2 regions of the Amycolatopsis sp. NPDC051102 genome follow, and region 1 is predicted to be linked to the other one. Evidence: riboswitches for the same ligand, from Rfam matches in the RefSeq annotation. Region 1 holds a riboswitch; the other holds the start of a gene.
What was found. Region 1 has a riboswitch for glycine ahead of gcvP (aminomethyl-transferring glycine dehydrogenase). Riboswitches for the same ligand answer to the same signal wherever they lie in the genome.
Positions count from the first base shown of each region.

Region 2: linked by a shared signal. The riboswitch ahead of gcvP (aminomethyl-transferring glycine dehydrogenase) and the one ahead of gcvP (aminomethyl-transferring glycine dehydrogenase) in region 1 are both predicted to bind glycine.

Region 1 covers NZ_JBFBBT010000004.1:331,248-339,052, forward strand. Annotated here, with positions in the region: gene AB0M93_RS15945 (gamma-glutamyl-gamma-aminobutyrate hydrolase family protein) at 1-306, shown strand, start outside; gene AB0M93_RS15950 (aldehyde dehydrogenase family protein) at 303-1,670, shown strand; gene AB0M93_RS15955 (3-oxoacyl-ACP reductase) at 1,670-2,437, shown strand; gene AB0M93_RS15960 (cyclase family protein) at 2,450-3,406, shown strand; gene AB0M93_RS15965 (hypothetical protein) at 3,403-3,600, opposite strand; gene AB0M93_RS15970 (helix-turn-helix transcriptional regulator) at 3,673-4,965, shown strand; glycine riboswitch at 5,135-5,233, shown strand; gene gcvP (aminomethyl-transferring glycine dehydrogenase) at 5,278-7,805, shown strand, end outside.
Region 2 covers NZ_JBFBBT010000001.1:1,197,343-1,205,147, forward strand. Annotated here, with positions in the region: gene AB0M93_RS04975 (bifunctional nuclease family protein) at 1-194, shown strand, start outside; gene AB0M93_RS04980 (MerR family transcriptional regulator) at 237-632, shown strand; gene trxA (thioredoxin) at 645-980, shown strand; gene AB0M93_RS04990 (TetR/AcrR family transcriptional regulator) at 961-1,572, opposite strand; gene AB0M93_RS04995 (MerR family transcriptional regulator) at 1,873-2,451, shown strand; glycine riboswitch at 2,494-2,593, shown strand; gene gcvP (aminomethyl-transferring glycine dehydrogenase) at 2,924-5,821, shown strand; gene AB0M93_RS05005 (NAD-dependent epimerase/dehydratase family protein) at 5,832-6,767, shown strand; gene AB0M93_RS05010 (glycosyltransferase family 2 protein) at 6,764-7,805, shown strand, end outside.

The DNA of each region.
Region 1 (7,805 bases):
GCCACGCAGTCGACCGAGCACCAGCCCGCCCCGGCGACGTTCGGCCGGGGCACGGTCACCCTCGCCGAAGGCAGCCGGGCGGCGTCGATCCTCGGGCCCGAGACCAAGACCCTGTGCTACCACCACCAGGCGATCGACCGGCTCGGCGCCGGCCTGGAAGCGGTCGGCTGGGCCGCCGACGGCACGGTCGAAGCCGCCGAGGTGCCGGGGGAGTTCACGCTGGGCGTCCAGTGGCACCCCGAGCAGGACAGCGACGACGTCCGGCTGTTCGCCGCCCTCGTCGAAGCGAGCAAGGAGAGGCCATGACCACCACCTTCGACGTCCTGAACCCCGCCACCGAGGAGGTGGTGCGGGCGGTCCCGCTGACGAGCGCCGAGGAGACCGACGCGGCGATCGCCCGCGCGCACGCGGCGTTCCCGGCGTGGCGCGACGTCACCCCCGGCGACCGCGCGCGGCTGCTGCGCCGCTTCGCCGGCGCCGTCGAGGCCGACATCGAGCACCTCGCGCGGCTGGAGGTCGAGAACTCCGGGCACACCATCGGCAACGCCCGCTGGGAGGCCGGCAACGTCCGGGACGTCCTCAACTACTACTCGGCGGCCCCGGAACGCCTGCTCGGCCAGCAGATCCCGGTGCCGGGCGGGATCAACGTCACCTTCCACGAACCCCTGGGCGTGGTCGGCGTGATCGTGCCGTGGAACTTCCCGATGCCGATCGCCGGCTGGGGCTTCGCGCCCGCGCTCGCCGCCGGGAACACCGTCGTCCTCAAGCCCGCCGAGCTGACGCCGCTGACCGCGATCCGGCTGGCCGAACTGGCGCGCGAAGCGGGCATCCCCGAGGACGTCTTCCAGGTGCTGCCCGGCAAGGGATCCGTGGTCGGGCAGCGGTTCGTCGACCACCCGACCGTCCGCAAGGTCGTGTTCACCGGCTCGACCGAGGTCGGCAGGCAGATCATGGCGGGCTGCGCGGCGCAGGTGAAGCGCGTGACGCTGGAGCTGGGCGGCAAGAACGCCAACATCGTCTTCGCCGACTCCGACCTGGAGAAAGCCGCGGCGACCGCGCCCTACGGCGTCTTCGACAACGCCGGCCAGGACTGCTGCGCGCGGTCGCTGATCCTCGTGCAGGCGAGCGTGTACGACCGCTTCATGGAACTGCTGGAACCCGCGGTGCACGGCGTCGTCGTCGGCGACCCGGCCGACGAGAAGACCGAGATGGGCCCGCTGATCTCGGCCGCGCACCGGGAGAAGGTCGCCTCCTACGTGCCGGAGGACGCGCCCGTCGCGTTCCGCGGCACCGCGCCCGCCGGCCGCGGCTTCTGGTTCCCGCCGACCGTCCTCACCCCGCCCGACCTGCGGCACCCGGCCGCGGCGGAAGAGGTCTTCGGCCCGGTCGTCGCGGTCGTGCCGTTCGCGGAGGAGGCCGACGCGATCCGGATGGCCAACGCGACCGAGTACGGCCTGTCCGGGTCGATCTGGACCCGCGACGCCGGCCGCGCGTTCCGGGTCGCGCGCGGCGTCGAATCCGGCAACCTCTCGGTGAACTCGCACTCGTCGGTGCGCTACTGGACGCCGTTCGGCGGCTTCAAGCAGTCCGGCCTCGGCCGCGAGCTGGGGCCCGACGCCGCGGCGGCGTTCACCGAAACCAAGAACGTCTTTCTGAGCACGGAGGAGTAATGGTCCAGCGTTTCGAAGGCCGCGTCGCGGTCGTCACCGGCGGCGCGAGCGGCATCGGGCTCGCCTCGGCCCGGCGCCTGGCGAGCGAAGGGGCGAAGGTCGTCATCGCGGACCTCTCGCCCGTGGAGGGGAAGGCGGCCGCCGACGAGATCGGCGGCGCGTTCGTCCAGACCGACGTCACCGACGCCGAGCAGGTCGAGAACCTGTTCCACAGCACGGTCGAGCAGTTCGGCGCGGTCGACGTCGCCTTCAACAACGCCGGCATCTCGCCGCCGGAGGACGACTCCATCCTGACCACCGGCATCGAGGCGTGGGAGCGGGTCCAGCGCGTCAACCTGACGTCGGTGTACCTGTGCTGCAAGGCCGTCCTGTCGCACATGCAGCGCCAGGGCAAGGGCTCGATCGTCAACACGGCGTCGTTCGTGGCCGTGATGGGCGCGGCGACGTCGCAGATCTCCTACACCGCGTCCAAGGGCGGCGTGCTTGCGATGAGCCGCGAGCTCGGCATCCAGTTCGCGCGGGAGAACATCCGCGTCAACGCGCTGTGCCCCGGCCCGGTGAACACCCCGCTGCTGAAGGAGCTGTTCGCGAAGGACCCGGAACGCGCGGCGCGGCGCCTGGTGCACGTGCCGGTCGGCCGGTTCGCCGAGCCGGAGGAGATCGCGGCCGCGGTCGCGTTCCTGGCCAGCGACGACGCCAGCTTCATCACGGCGTCCCAGTTCCTGGTCGACGGCGGCATCTCCGGGGCGTACGTCACCCCGCTCTGACATGGTGGTGCGGTGACGGAAGAGCGGCCGGTGCCCAGCCAGGACGACGTGCTCGGGTACTTCGAAACGCTGTCGAACTGGGGGCGGTGGGGCGACGACGACGAGCTCGGCACGCTGAACCACATCACCGACGACGTCCGGCTGGCGGCGGCGCGGGCCGTGCGCCACGGCCGGGCTGTGTCGTGCGCGTGGGAGGTGGCCGTACCCGAAGAGATGGAGCGGTCGACGACGACGTGCCCGCGCTTCGCCGACATGCCGGGTGCGGAGAACATGCCGCTGCCCGGGTTCCGCAACGACCCGCACTGGGGCTACGCGAACGAGCGGCTCGGCATCCTGTTCCACGGCAACACGATCACCCACGTCGACTCGCCGTGTCACATCTTCTGGGACGGCAGGATGTACAACGGGCGGCCGCACTCGCTGGTCGACGCCGCGACGGGATCGGCGTGGGGAGCCGTCACGGCGGCGGCGAACGGGATCGTCACGCGCGGTGTCCTGCTGGACGTCGCGAAGGTCCGCGGTGTGCCGTCGCTGGAACCGGGTGACGGTGTGTTCCCCGACGACCTCGAGGAGGCCGAGCGCCGCCAGGGCGTCCGGGTGCGCTCCGGCGACGCGGTACTCCTGCGGACCGGCTACGGCCGCGTCCGGCACGAGGCCGGGGCGTCCGGCGGTGTCACGCAGGCCGGCTGGCACGCGTCCTGCCTGCCGTGGCTGCACGAGCGGGGCGTCGCGCTGATCGGCGCCGACACTCCCCAGGACGTTCAGCCGTCGGGGTACGACGACCTCGCCATGCCGGTGCACACCGTCGGCCTCGTAGCGATGGGCTTGTGGCTGCTCGACAACTGCGACCTCGAGGCGTGCGCGGCGACGGCCGCCGACCTCGGTCAGTGGGACTTCCAGCTCGCCGTCGCTCCGGTCCGCTTCGCCGGCACGTCCGGCAGCCCGGTCAACCCGATCGCCACGTTCTAACGGCGCGTCGGTTTCTTGACGCCGTAGACCTCCTTCAGGAACTTCCAGGCGGCGTTGAGCCGCTTGCGTTCCTCGGAGAGGAGCTGTTCGCGGCGGCGCAGCACGCGGACGGCGATCTCGGAGGCCAGGAAGGCCCCGGCGGCGAAGGTGAGCACGCCGACGATCAGGGTCAGGGCGATGACGGTGGTGGTCATGGTGACCAGCGTCGGAGTGCCGTGGGCGAGTTGTCCCTGCGCAAAGCTAGCGGGTTTCGTTAGCTTTGTGAGGTGACGCACTGGCGCGCCGACGAGTGGGCGGAAGCGGTCCGGGCCGGTCTCCGCTCCCGCGGGCTCTCCCTGGACGAGGCCGCGCGACGCGTCGGCGTTCCGACGTCGACGCTGCGCAGCTGGATCGAGCACCGGCACGCGCCGAAGGTGACCGTTTTCGACCACTGGGCGCAGCTGGCCGAGGTCACCGGGCTCAGCGAGGCCGAGCTGCTGCGCGTCGCCGGTGTCCTGCCCGACTCGCTCGCCGGCCCGGTGCACGTCGCGCAGGCGGCGAAGGCGCTGCGGGAGGGCATCGACCGGGCCGGGCAGTTCCTCCGGCAGGCCACCGCGCTCGTCTACTCCTCGCCCGGCACGCAGGTGGCCAACGCCATCGCCGCGTCGCCGGTCGACTGGGAGATGCGGATCCGCTCGGCCACCCGCGGCGACGAGGTCCGCGTCACCTACCACCACTACGTCGGGATCGTGCCGCCGCGGGACTTCCCCCACGACGACGCCGAGGTGCGCCGCATCATCGAGCACGACGTCCTCGGGGAGCTGTGGCGGCCGCTCGGGCTGTACTGGCGGGTCGCGGAGGTGCACGACTGGCACGAACCGCCGCGGCTGGTGATCCAGGTGCCGGAGCAGGAGGCCACGCGGCCGCCCGTGCCGACGCCGGTGGTCGCCGCGCCGCCGGTGGTCGTGCTGTCGCCGATCTGGGGCTACGGCGAGCTGCTGGCCTCGCTGGTCGCCGACGGGCTCGGGTTCGGCAACGTCGACTTCCGCTACTTCGGCCTGCCCGACGCGATGGCCGACCGGGTCCGGGTCACCGCCCGCGAGCTGGCCGGACCCGCGCCGCGGCTGGTGCACTCGGTGCCGCCGATCATGCTGCTGCACGGCCTGGCCGTGCCCGACCTGACCGGACGGCTCCCGGTCGTGGTCCGCTACGGCCCGCGCATGCGGGCCCGCGCGGCCCGGATCTACCGCGGCCCGCTGCTCGAAGCCGGGTTCGCCGACCCCGAGGAGGGTGCGCGGGCGATCGAAGAAGCGATCTCGGTCCCGCCGGGCTGCGCGTACTTCGAGGTCACCCTGGCCGACGAGGACGTCTTCGACGGCGACCGCCCCTCGCTGGACCGGCTCAACGACTCGGTGGCCTGGCACGCCGAGCAGATCGTGGAACAGGTCCTGCTCGGCGCGGGCCTGCCGCCGGTCCCGCTCGGCGGCCCGCTGAAACGCCTGGTCCTGCCCTCGGGCCGGGTCCGCCGCCCGCCGGCGCTGGCCGGGAGCGTCGTGCGTCGAGCCGCGGTCGAAGGTTGATGTGGTGTTGCCCGGGTGACGTAGACGCGCGCCCGAAGCGCCGGGTACCGTGACCGTCACAACTGCAGATCGGGCCGTAGAGCCGAGGCGGGAGAGCCCTCACGAAGTCGGTGGGGCACCGAAGGAGCAAACTCCCCGGAATCTCTCAGGTACCTGCTACCGCTTCGCGCGAGGCCACTCTGGAAAGCAGGCGCACCCGCGCCTCACCCAAGGTGAAAGCCGTGTCGCACACGGTGAAACTCTCAGGTGCCATGACAGAGGGGGAGTTCCCAGCGCACCGTTCTGTCCGGTGCCCGGCCCGAGGAGCTCCCCATCACTTCAACGCAGTTCGACGCCCGCCACATCGGCCCGTCCGAGGCCGAACGCGCGAAGATGCTGGCCGAGTGCGGCTACGGCAGCCTGGACGCCCTCGTCGGGGCCGCCGTCCCGAGCGCCATCCGCGCCACCCGTGACCTGCGGCTGCCGCCCGCCGCGTCCGAAGAAGAGGCCACCGCGGAGCTACGCGCCCTCGCCGCGCGCAACCGGCCGATGACGCAGATGATCGGCCTGGGCTACTCCGACACCGTCACCCCCGGCGTGATCCGCCGCAACGTGCTCGAGAACCCGGCCTGGTACACCGCGTACACGCCCTACCAGCCGGAAATCTCCCAGGGCCGGCTCGAAGCCCTCCTCAACTTCCAGACCATGGTCGCCGACCTGACCGGCCTGGCCACCGCGAACGCCTCGCTGCTGGACGAGTCGACCGCCGTCGCCGAAGCCGTCACGCTGATGCGCCGGGCGTCGAAGTCCAAGTCGAACAAGGTCGTCCTCGACGCCGAATGCCTGCCGCAGACCATCGCCGTCGTGCGCACCCGCGTCGAGGCCCTGGGCATCGAGGTCGAGGTCCGCGACCTGCTGACCGGCCTGCCCGAGGACTTCTTCGGCGTCGTCGTCCAGTACCCCGGCGCGTCCGGCGTGCTGCGCGGCCGCGGCTTCTACCACGCGATTTCCGAGTCGGCGAAGGCCGCGGGCGCGCTGTTCACCGTCGCCGCCGACCTCCTCGCGCTGACCCTGGTCACCGCGCCCGGCGAGCTCGGTGCCGACGTCGCCGCGGGCTCGACGCAGCGCTTCGGCGTCCCGCTCGGCTACGGCGGCCCGCACGCCGGGTACATGTCCGTCCGCGCCGGCCTCGAGCGCTCGCTGCCCGGGCGCCTGGTCGGCGTCTCGGTCGACGCCGACGGCAACTCCGCCTACCGGCTCGCGCTGCAGACGCGTGAGCAGCACATCCGCCGCGAAAAGGCGACGTCGAACATCTGCACCGCGCAGGTCCTCCCGGCCGTGCTGGCCGCGATGTACGCGGTCTACCACGGTCCGGACGGCCTGAAGAAGATCGCCCAGCGCGTCCACGGCCTCGCCGCGGGCTTCGCCGGCGCCCTGCGCAAGACCGGCGTCGAGGTCGTGCACGAGTCCTTCTTCGACACCGTCGTCGCGCACGTGCCCGGCCAGGCCGCCGAGGTCCACGCGGCCGCCCGCGCGGCCGGGATCAACCTCGGGCACGTCGACGCCGACCACGTCCGCGTCGCCTTCGACGAGGTCAGCACCCCCGCGATCGCGGCGAAGGTGCTGAGGGCGTTCGGGGTGGAAGAGGACGTCCAGGACGGTGTCGCGCTGCCGAACGGCCTGGCCCGCGAGACCGGCTTCATGGGCCACGAGGTCTTCGGCACCCACCGCTCGGAGACGGCGATGCTGCGCTACCTGCGCCGGCTGTCCGACCAGGACTACGCCCTCGACCGCGGCATGATCCCGCTCGGCTCCTGCACGATGAAGCTGAACGCCACCACCGAGATGGAGCCGATCAGCTGGCGCGAGTTCGCGGGCATCCACCCGTTCGCCCCGGCCGAGGACGCCGAGGGCTACCACGTCCTCGTCGCGCAGCTGGCCGAGTGGCTGGCCGAGGTCACCGGCTACGACAAGGTGTCGCTGCAGCCGAACGCGGGCAGCCAGGGCGAGCTCGCCGGTCTCCTCGCGATCCGCGCCTACCACCGCGCGAACGGCGACGAGGCCCGGGACGTCTGCCTGATCCCGTCGTCCGCGCACGGCACGAACGCCGCCTCCGCGGTGCTCGCCGGGATGCGCGTGGTCGTGGTGAAGTGCACCGACGAGGGCAACGTCGACCTCGCCGACCTGCGGGCCAAGGTGGACGCCCACCGGGACACGCTCGCCGCGATCATGGTCACCTACCCGTCCACGCACGGCGTGTACGAGCACGACATCGACGAGCTGGCCAAGATCGTCCACGACGGCGGCGGCCAGGTGTACGTCGACGGCGCGAACCTCAACGCCCTGCTCGGCCTGGCCAAGCCGGGCGAGTTCGGCGGCGACGTCTCGCACCTGAACCTGCACAAGACGTTCTGCATCCCGCACGGCGGTGGCGGCCCCGGCGTCGGCCCGGTCGCGGTGCGCGCCCACCTCGCGCCCTACCTGCCGAACCACCCGCTGCTGGACGCGGCCGGCCCGGAAACCGGCGTCGGCCCGATCAGCGGCGCGCCCTACGGCTCGGCCTCGATCCTGCCGATCTCCTGGGCTTACGTCCGGATGATGGGCGCGCCCGGCCTGACCGCGGCCACGAAGGTCGCCGTGCTGGCCGCGAACTACGTCGCTTCGCGGCTGGCCCCGCACTACCCGGTGCTCTACACGGGCCAGGACGGCCTGGTCGCCCACGAATGCATCCTCGATCTGCGGCAGCTCACCAAGGAGACCGGCGTGACGGTCGACGACGTCGCGAAGCGGCTCATCGACTACGGCTTCCACGCGCCGACCATGTCGTTCCCGGTCGCGGGCACGCTGATGGTCGAGCCGAC
Region 2 (7,805 bases), on a different contig from region 1:
ACATCCGGGTGTCCGCCCGGCCGAGCGACTCGGTCGCGCTGGCCCTGCGGATCGGGGTCCCCATCCACGCCGTGGACTCGGTGCTGGAGGAAGCGGGCCTGATCATCCCGGACGAGCAGGAAGACGAAGTCGAGAAGTTCCGCGAGTTCCTCGACTCGGTTTCCCCGGAAGACTTCCGCGGAGCGGATACCTGAGAACTTGCCTTGACGTGGACGTCAACGTCTAGCGTCGGGGGCATGCGGATCGGAGAACTTGCGCAGCGCACGGGTACCACCACCCGTGCGCTGCGGTTTTACGAGGACCAAGGCCTCCTCGCGGCCCGGCGCTCGGCGAACGGCTACCGCGAGTACGACGAGGACGACCTCCAGCTCGTCAAGGAGATCCAGACCCTCCAGACGGTCGGCCTGACCCTGGAGGAGACACGCCCGTTCGTCGAGTGCCTGCGCAGCGGCCACGAGACCGGCGACTCCTGCGCGAGCTCCATCGAGGTCTACCGGCGCAAGCTCGAAGAAGCCGATGCGCTCCTCGCCCGCCTGGGCGGCATCCGCGGCGAGCTGGCCGCGAAACTCGCCGGCGCGCTGGCCCGGCAGGCGCCCGATCCGTGTGTCGTGCCCGATTCCCCGCGCCCCTGAAGGAGCCCTGCCGTGTCCGAAGTCCTCGAAGTCACCGACAGCACGTTCGCCGAGGTCCTCGGCAGTGACGTCCCCGTGCTGGTCGAGTTCTGGGCCACCTGGTGCGGCCCCTGCCGGATGGTCGGCCCGGTGCTGGCGCAGCTGGCCGCCGAGCGGGACGGCGAGCTCGCCGTCCGCAAGATCAACGCCGACGAGAACCCGGAGACCACCCGCTCCTACCAGGTCATGTCCCTGCCGACGATGATCCTCTTCCGCGGCGGCGAGCCGGTCGAGACGATCGTCGGCGCGTTCCCGAAGGCCCGCATCGAAGAGCGGCTCGACCGGGCCCTCACGGCGCCGTCGCTTTGACGAACGTGTCCGCCACCTCGCGCCCGTACGTTTCGAGATCCAGCGAAGGGTCGGCCGCGTAGGCTGCGGCGACGCCGTCGATGGCCTGCGCGATCGACATCGCCATCACCTCGGGCGTGAAGGTGCCGAACACGCCCTCGGCCTGGCCCTGCTTGAGCTGGCGGGCCAGTCCGTGCACGCGCAGGTCGTCGACCAGCACCTTCGTCATCACCCAGCCGTCGGCGTCGTCGGCGTTCGCGGCCAGCTCCGTCAGCGCCCGGACGCACTCCGGGTACGCCCGCAGGAACGCGATCGACGTCTCGATGTGCGCCCGCAGGTAGCCGGGCCGGTCGGCCGGGTCGAGGCCGCCGCCGGTGCGTTCGGTGAGGAACTGGTGCTTGGTCTCGACGACCGTGCTGAGCACGGCCTGCATCAGGCCGGCCTTGTTCGTGAAGTGGTACGAGATGAGCCGGGTGCTGCTGAGCCCGGCCCGCTCCTTGATCTTGGCGAACGTCGTCCGGCGGTAGCCGAGATCGGTGAGGACGCCGATGGTCGCGCCGATGATCTGCGCCCGGCGCGCGGCTTCGGTGACGGTGAGCCCCAGATCCGCCATCAGGGCGGTGTTTACCTGCATGAGTAAAAAGTTACTCAGCTGAGTAAATTCCGTCAAGGAGTTTGAACCACGCCGTAGGGGGTACGGCGAACGGCTCAAACGCTCATCCGACCGTTGAGCGTTGCCGCGCGTCGCGTTGACCGGTGTTCTCCTGGCGCTTACCTTCGAAGAAGAGAAATCGCCACGGTGTGATTCACGGTCTGGGGCCGGACCGTGGCGGTTGATCTCCGGCGGGTCCCGCTCCTGGGACTCCTCCGGCTGTCATTCGCCGGCCGCCAGGTCGGGCGAGGGGAGGCTTGCGTGGTCGAGGCTGGTTCCGAGAAGCAGCCTGTCGAGGTCGCGACTGGTGAGCAGGGGGAACTGTTCCCCGACAACTCGCTGCCCGACGAGCTGGTGGGCTACCGGGGTCCGGCGGCGTGCCAGATCGCCGGCATCACCTACCGGCAGCTCGACTACTGGGCCCGGACCAAACTGGTCGCGCCCAGCATCCGCACCGCGCACGGCTCCGGCTCGCAGCGGCTGTACTCGTTCAAGGACATCCTGGTCCTCAAGGTCGTCAAGCGGCTGCTGGACACCGGCGTCTCCCTCCAGAACATCCGGGTGGCGGTCGACCACCTGCGCGTCCGCGGCGTCCGCGACCTGGCCCGGGTGACGCTGTTCTCCGACGGCACGACGGTGTACGAGTGCACCTCGCCGGAAGAGATCGTCGACCTCCTCCAGGGCGGCCAGGGCGTCTTCGGCATCGCGGTCAGCGGCGCGATGCAGGAGATCAGCGGCACCATCCACGAGTTCCCGGCCGAACGCGCCGACGGCGGCATCGTCGAGACCCACGAACCCGACGAACTCACCCAGCGCCGCAACGCCCGCAAGACCGGTTGATCACCACCGCAGCGGGCAGAGTAAGGTTCACCGTGCGGTCGACGAATCCGCGCGGGAGAGTCCGAGCCACACCTTGAGCTCGGCGCCGAAGGAGCAATTCCTCCCCGGGAACCTCTCAGGCACCCTGGACCGCGCGGACGAGACGCCTCTGGAAAGCGGGTCGTCAGGACACACCCTGATGGCCCCGCCGACGGTGCAAGCCCGGCTCAACCTGCGGGCGAAACTCTCAGGCGCCCCTCGGGGTCAGACAGAGCGGGGAGGGTTCCTCCGGGTTCGCGCGAGCCTGCTCCGGGCTTGGAGCCCGTCTGCTCGCGGAAAGCGCTCGCTTGAGCCCTTCGCCGTGTCCTCTGGGGGTGCAACCCCCAGACCCCGCCCGGGGGCTCCGCCCCCGGACCCCCGGCGTGGTCGCCTCCCGCTCGTCCGTCCGTTCTAGAGTCGGTTGAGTAAAGCTCGCTGTCCCCAGGAGGCCATCGTGGATCCGTCACTCGCCTCCCTGGAACAGGGCATTCCCTTCGCCGACCGGCACATCGGGCCCGGTCCCGAAGACCTTCGGCACATCCTCGACGTCATCGGCGTCGCCTCCCTCGACGAACTCGCCGAACGGGCCGTCCCGGAGTCGCTTCGCCGCTCCGCGCAGCCGCTCGAGCTGCCGGCCGCCGCCTCCGAAGCGCAGGCCCTCGCCGAACTGCGGGCGCTTGCCGCGCGGAACCGGCCCATGGCGCAGATGATCGGGCTCGGTTACCACGACACCGTCACCCCGCCCGTCATCCGGCGCAACGTGCTCGAGAACCCGGCCTGGTACACCGCCTACACGCCGTACCAGCCCGAAATCTCCCAAGGACGCCTGGAAGCGCTGCTCAACTTCCAGACCATGATCGCCGACCTGACCGCGCTGCCCGTCGCCAACGCCTCCCTGCTCGACGAGGCCACCGCGGCCGCCGAGGCGATGACCCTCGTGCGCCGGGCCGGGAAGACCACGTCCACCCGGTTCGTCGTCGATGCCGACACCCTGCCGCAGACCCTCGCCGTGCTGCGCACCCGGGCCGAACCGCTGGGGATCGAGCTCGTCGTCGAGGACCTTTCCCAAGGGCTGACCGGGCTCGGGCTCGGCGGGGACTTCTTCGGCATCCTGCTGTCCTACCCGGGCGCGTCCGGTGCCGTCCGCGAGCTCGACCTCACCATCGGCGAGGCGAAGAAGCACGGGGCCGCCGTGATCGTCGCCGCCGACCCGCTCGCCCTCACCCTGCTGCGGCCGCCGGGGGAGCTCGGGGCCGACGTCGCCGTCGGGTCGACGCAGCGGTTCGGCGTCCCGCTCGGCTTCGGCGGCCCGCACGCCGCCTACCTCGCCGTCCGGCGCGGCCTGGAACGGCAGCTGCCCGGGCGGCTGGTCGGCGTCTCCCGGGACGCCGACGGCAACCCGGCCCTCCGCCTCGCCCTGCAGACGCGCGAGCAGCACATCCGCCGCGAGAAGGCGACGTCGAACATCTGCACCGCCCAGGTCCTGCTCGCGGTGATGGCGTCGATGTACGCGGTGTACCACGGGCCCGACGGGCTGCGCCGGATCGCGCTGCGGACCCACCGGATGGCCACCGTGCTCGCCGCCGGCCTCGCCGAAGGCGGCATCGACGTCGGGCACGGCGAGTTCTTCGACACCGTCACCGCGGCCGTGCCCGGCCGGGCCGCCGCGGTCGTCGCGGCGGCACGCGACCTCGGCGTGAATCTCCGGCACGTCGACGACGACCACGTCGGCGCCGCCTGCGACGAGACCACGACCCGCGAACGGCTTTCGCTGGTGTGGAAGGCGTTCGGCGTCTCGGTATCCGATGTGGACGGACTCGACGCGGACACCGCGGACGCGCTCCCGGCCCCGCTGCGGCGCACCAGCGAGTTCCTGACGCACCCGGTGTTCCACGCGCACCGGTCGGAAACCGCGATGCTGCGGTACCTGCGGGCGCTGGCCGACAAGGACGTCGCCCTCGACCGCAGCATGATCCCGCTCGGCTCCTGCACGATGAAACTGAACGCCACCGCCGAGATGGAACCGGTGACCTGGCCCGAATTCGCCGGGCTGCACCCCTTCGCGCCCGCCGGGGACGCCGCCGGCCTGCTGGACGTCGTGGCCGATCTCGGCACCTGGCTCGCGCGGATCACCGGCTACGACGCGGTTTCCCTGCAGCCCAACGCCGGCAGCCAGGGCGAGTTCGCGGGCCTGCTCGCCATCCGCGCCTACCACCGCGCCCGCGGCGAGCACGCCCGGGACGTCTGCCTCATCCCGGCCAGCGCCCACGGCACCAACGCGGCCAGCGCCGTGATGGCGGGCATGCGGGTGGTCGTCGTCCGGTGCGACGACGACGGCAACATCGACCTCGCGCACCTGAAGTCCACTGTGGACGAGCACCGGGCGGACCTCGCGGCCGTCATGCTGACCTACCCGTCGACGCACGGCGTCTACGAGGACACCGTCGGCGAGGTGTGCGCGGCGGTGCACGACGCGGGCGGCCAGGTCTACGTCGACGGCGCCAACCTCAACGCGCTGATCGGCGTCGCCCAGTACGGCCGGTTCGGCGCCGACGTCTCGCACCTCAACCTGCACAAGACGTTCTGCATCCCGCACGGGGGCGGCGGGCCCGGCGTCGGCCCCATCGGCGTCCGCGCGCACCTCGCGCCGTTCCTGCCGAACCACCCGCTGCAGCCGGCGGCCGGCCCCGCCACCGGCGTCGGCCCGGTCAGCGCGGCGCCGTGGGGCAGCGCGTCGATCCTGCCGATCTCGTGGGCCTACGTCCGGATGATGGGCGCCGAGGGCCTCCGCCGGGCGACGCTCGTCGCGGTGGCCAACGCCAACTACGTCGCCCGCCGCCTGGCCGGCCACTACCCGGTGCTGTACGCCGGCCGGGAAGGCCTGGTGGCGCACGAATGCATCCTCGACCTCCGGCCGCTGACGAAGGCCACCGGCGTCACCGTGGACGACGTCGCGAAGCGGCTGGCGGACTACGGGCTGCACGCGCCGACGATGTCCTTCCCCGTCGCCGGGACGCTGATGGTGGAGCCGACGGAGAGCGAGGACCTCGCCGAGCTCGACCGCTTCTGCGCCGCGATGATCGCGATCCGCGGCGAGATCGGCAAGGTCGCGACGGGGGAGTGGCCCCTCGAGGAGTCGCCGCTGCGGCAGGCACCGCACACCGCGCGGTGCGTCACCGGCGAATGGCGCCGGCCGTACAGCCGCGAGACGGCGGTGTTCCCCGCGGGACCGGGCGCGCCGAAGATCTGGCCGCCGGTCCGGCGCATCGACGGCGCGGCCGGCGACCGGAACCTCGTCTGCTCCTGCCCGCCCCCGGAGGCCTTCGCGACCGGTCACAGGAACGGCGGGTAGGTTGACGCCCATGGTGAGTGGGCACGCTCCTGATCGGACGTCCGTGGTCGTGACCGGCGGCAGCGGCTTCATCGGCCGGGCCGTCGTCCGCGCCCTCCGGGACCGGGGCGTGCCGGTCACCGTCGTCGACCGGGTCCCGTTCCCCGAAGACCTCGACGGCGTGCGCGTCGTCGGCGGGGACCTGCGCGAGGCGGCCGTCCGCGAGGAAGCCGTGACACGCGAGACGGCCGGAATCGTGCACCTGGCCGCGCTGACGTCGGTGCTGAAGTCGGTCGAGCTGCCCGAGGACACCTTCGCCGACAACGTCCTCGTCACCCAGGAACTCCTGGAACTGGCGCGCCGGCGGGAGGTGCCGAAGTTCCTGCTCGCTTCGACCAACGCCGTGATCGGCAACGTCGGCTCCGCGACCATCACCCCGGACCTGCCGCTGCGCCCGCTGACGCCCTACGGCGCGACGAAGGCGGCGTGCGAGATGCTGCTGTCGGGGTACGCCGGGGCGTACGGCCTGACGACGTGTGCGTTGCGGTTCACCAACGTCTACGGCCCGGGAATGTCCCACAAGGACAGTTTCGTGCCGCGGATGATGCGGGCCGCGCTGACCGGCAGCGGGGTCAAGGTCTACGGCGACGGCCGCCAGCGCCGCGACCTCGTGCACGTCGACGACGTCGTCCGCGCGGTCCTGCTGGCCCTCGACAGCGGCTACACCGGCCGGGCGATCGTCGGCGCCGGGCGCTCGGTGTCCGTGCTGGAGATGGTCGAAGCCGTGCGCGAAGTGACCGGCGCCGAGCTGCCGGTCGAGCACGTCGAAGCCCCGGCCGGGGAGATGCCCGCGGTGGTCGTCGACGTTTCGGCCAGCGCGGAGACCATCGGCTACCGGCCGGAGGTGTCGCTGACCGACGGCCTGGCGACGGCGTGGAAGTACTTCTCCGGCCTCGCCACGCCGTGACACCGTTTTTCCGGCGCCACTGGCCGCTCCTCCTGCTCCTCGTCCCGGCGATCACGCTCCGGGTATTGACCTGGCTGGCCTACCGGCCCGCGCTGCTGTTCATCGATTCCTTCCGCTACATCGACAACCTGCACGCCTTGCGCGCCGACCAGCTCGACCCGATCGGCTACGACCTCGTGCTGCGGCCGCTGCTCGCCGTCGGCGGCCTGGCCTGGGTCGCGGCGGTGCAGCACGTCGGTGGCGTGCTGATCGCGATCGGCGTCTACGGGCTGGTCCTGCGGCTGGGCGGGCGCCCGTGGGTGGCCGCGCTCGCCGCGGCGCCGGTGCTGCTCGACGCGTACCAGCTGCAGATCGAGCAGAACATCATGTCCGAGGTGACGTTCGAGGCCGTCCTCCTCGGGCTGCTGTGGCTGCTGCTCGGCTGGGGCACCCCGGGCTGGAAACGCGCCGGCGCCGCCGGCCTGCTGCTGGGGTTCGGCGTGCTGACGCGGCTGGTCGGCATCTCACTGGCGCTGCCGCTGCTGGTGTTCCTGGTCGTCGCCGGGGGAGCCTGGCGGCACTGGGCGGGCTGGCGCCGGGCCGGCGTCGGCCTCCTGGGCCTGCTCGTCGTGCTCCTGCCGTATTCGGCGCGCGTGCACGCCGAGACCGGGAAGTGGGGACTGACCGGGCCGTCCGGGAACATGCTCTACGGCCGGACCGCCGCCGTCGCCGACTGCGCCAACCTCCACCTGGCCCCGGAGCTGCAGGTGTTCTGCCCGGCCGAGCCCCGCGAAACGCGCCTGGTGGACAACTACACCCACGCCGACCTCGACCCGAACTGGCCGGGTCCGCTGCCCCCGGGCGCGGACAAGGCGGCGCTGGCCCACCAGTTCGCGATCGCCGTCCTGAAGGCCCAGCCCGGTGACGTCGCCGACGCGGTCCTGACCGACTTCGGCAAGAGCTTCGCCTGGACGCGCGAACAGGACCCGACGGACGTCCCGCTGAACCGGTGGCAGTTCCAGCTCAGCTACCCGCAGTGGGCCGACCAGCCCCTGATCG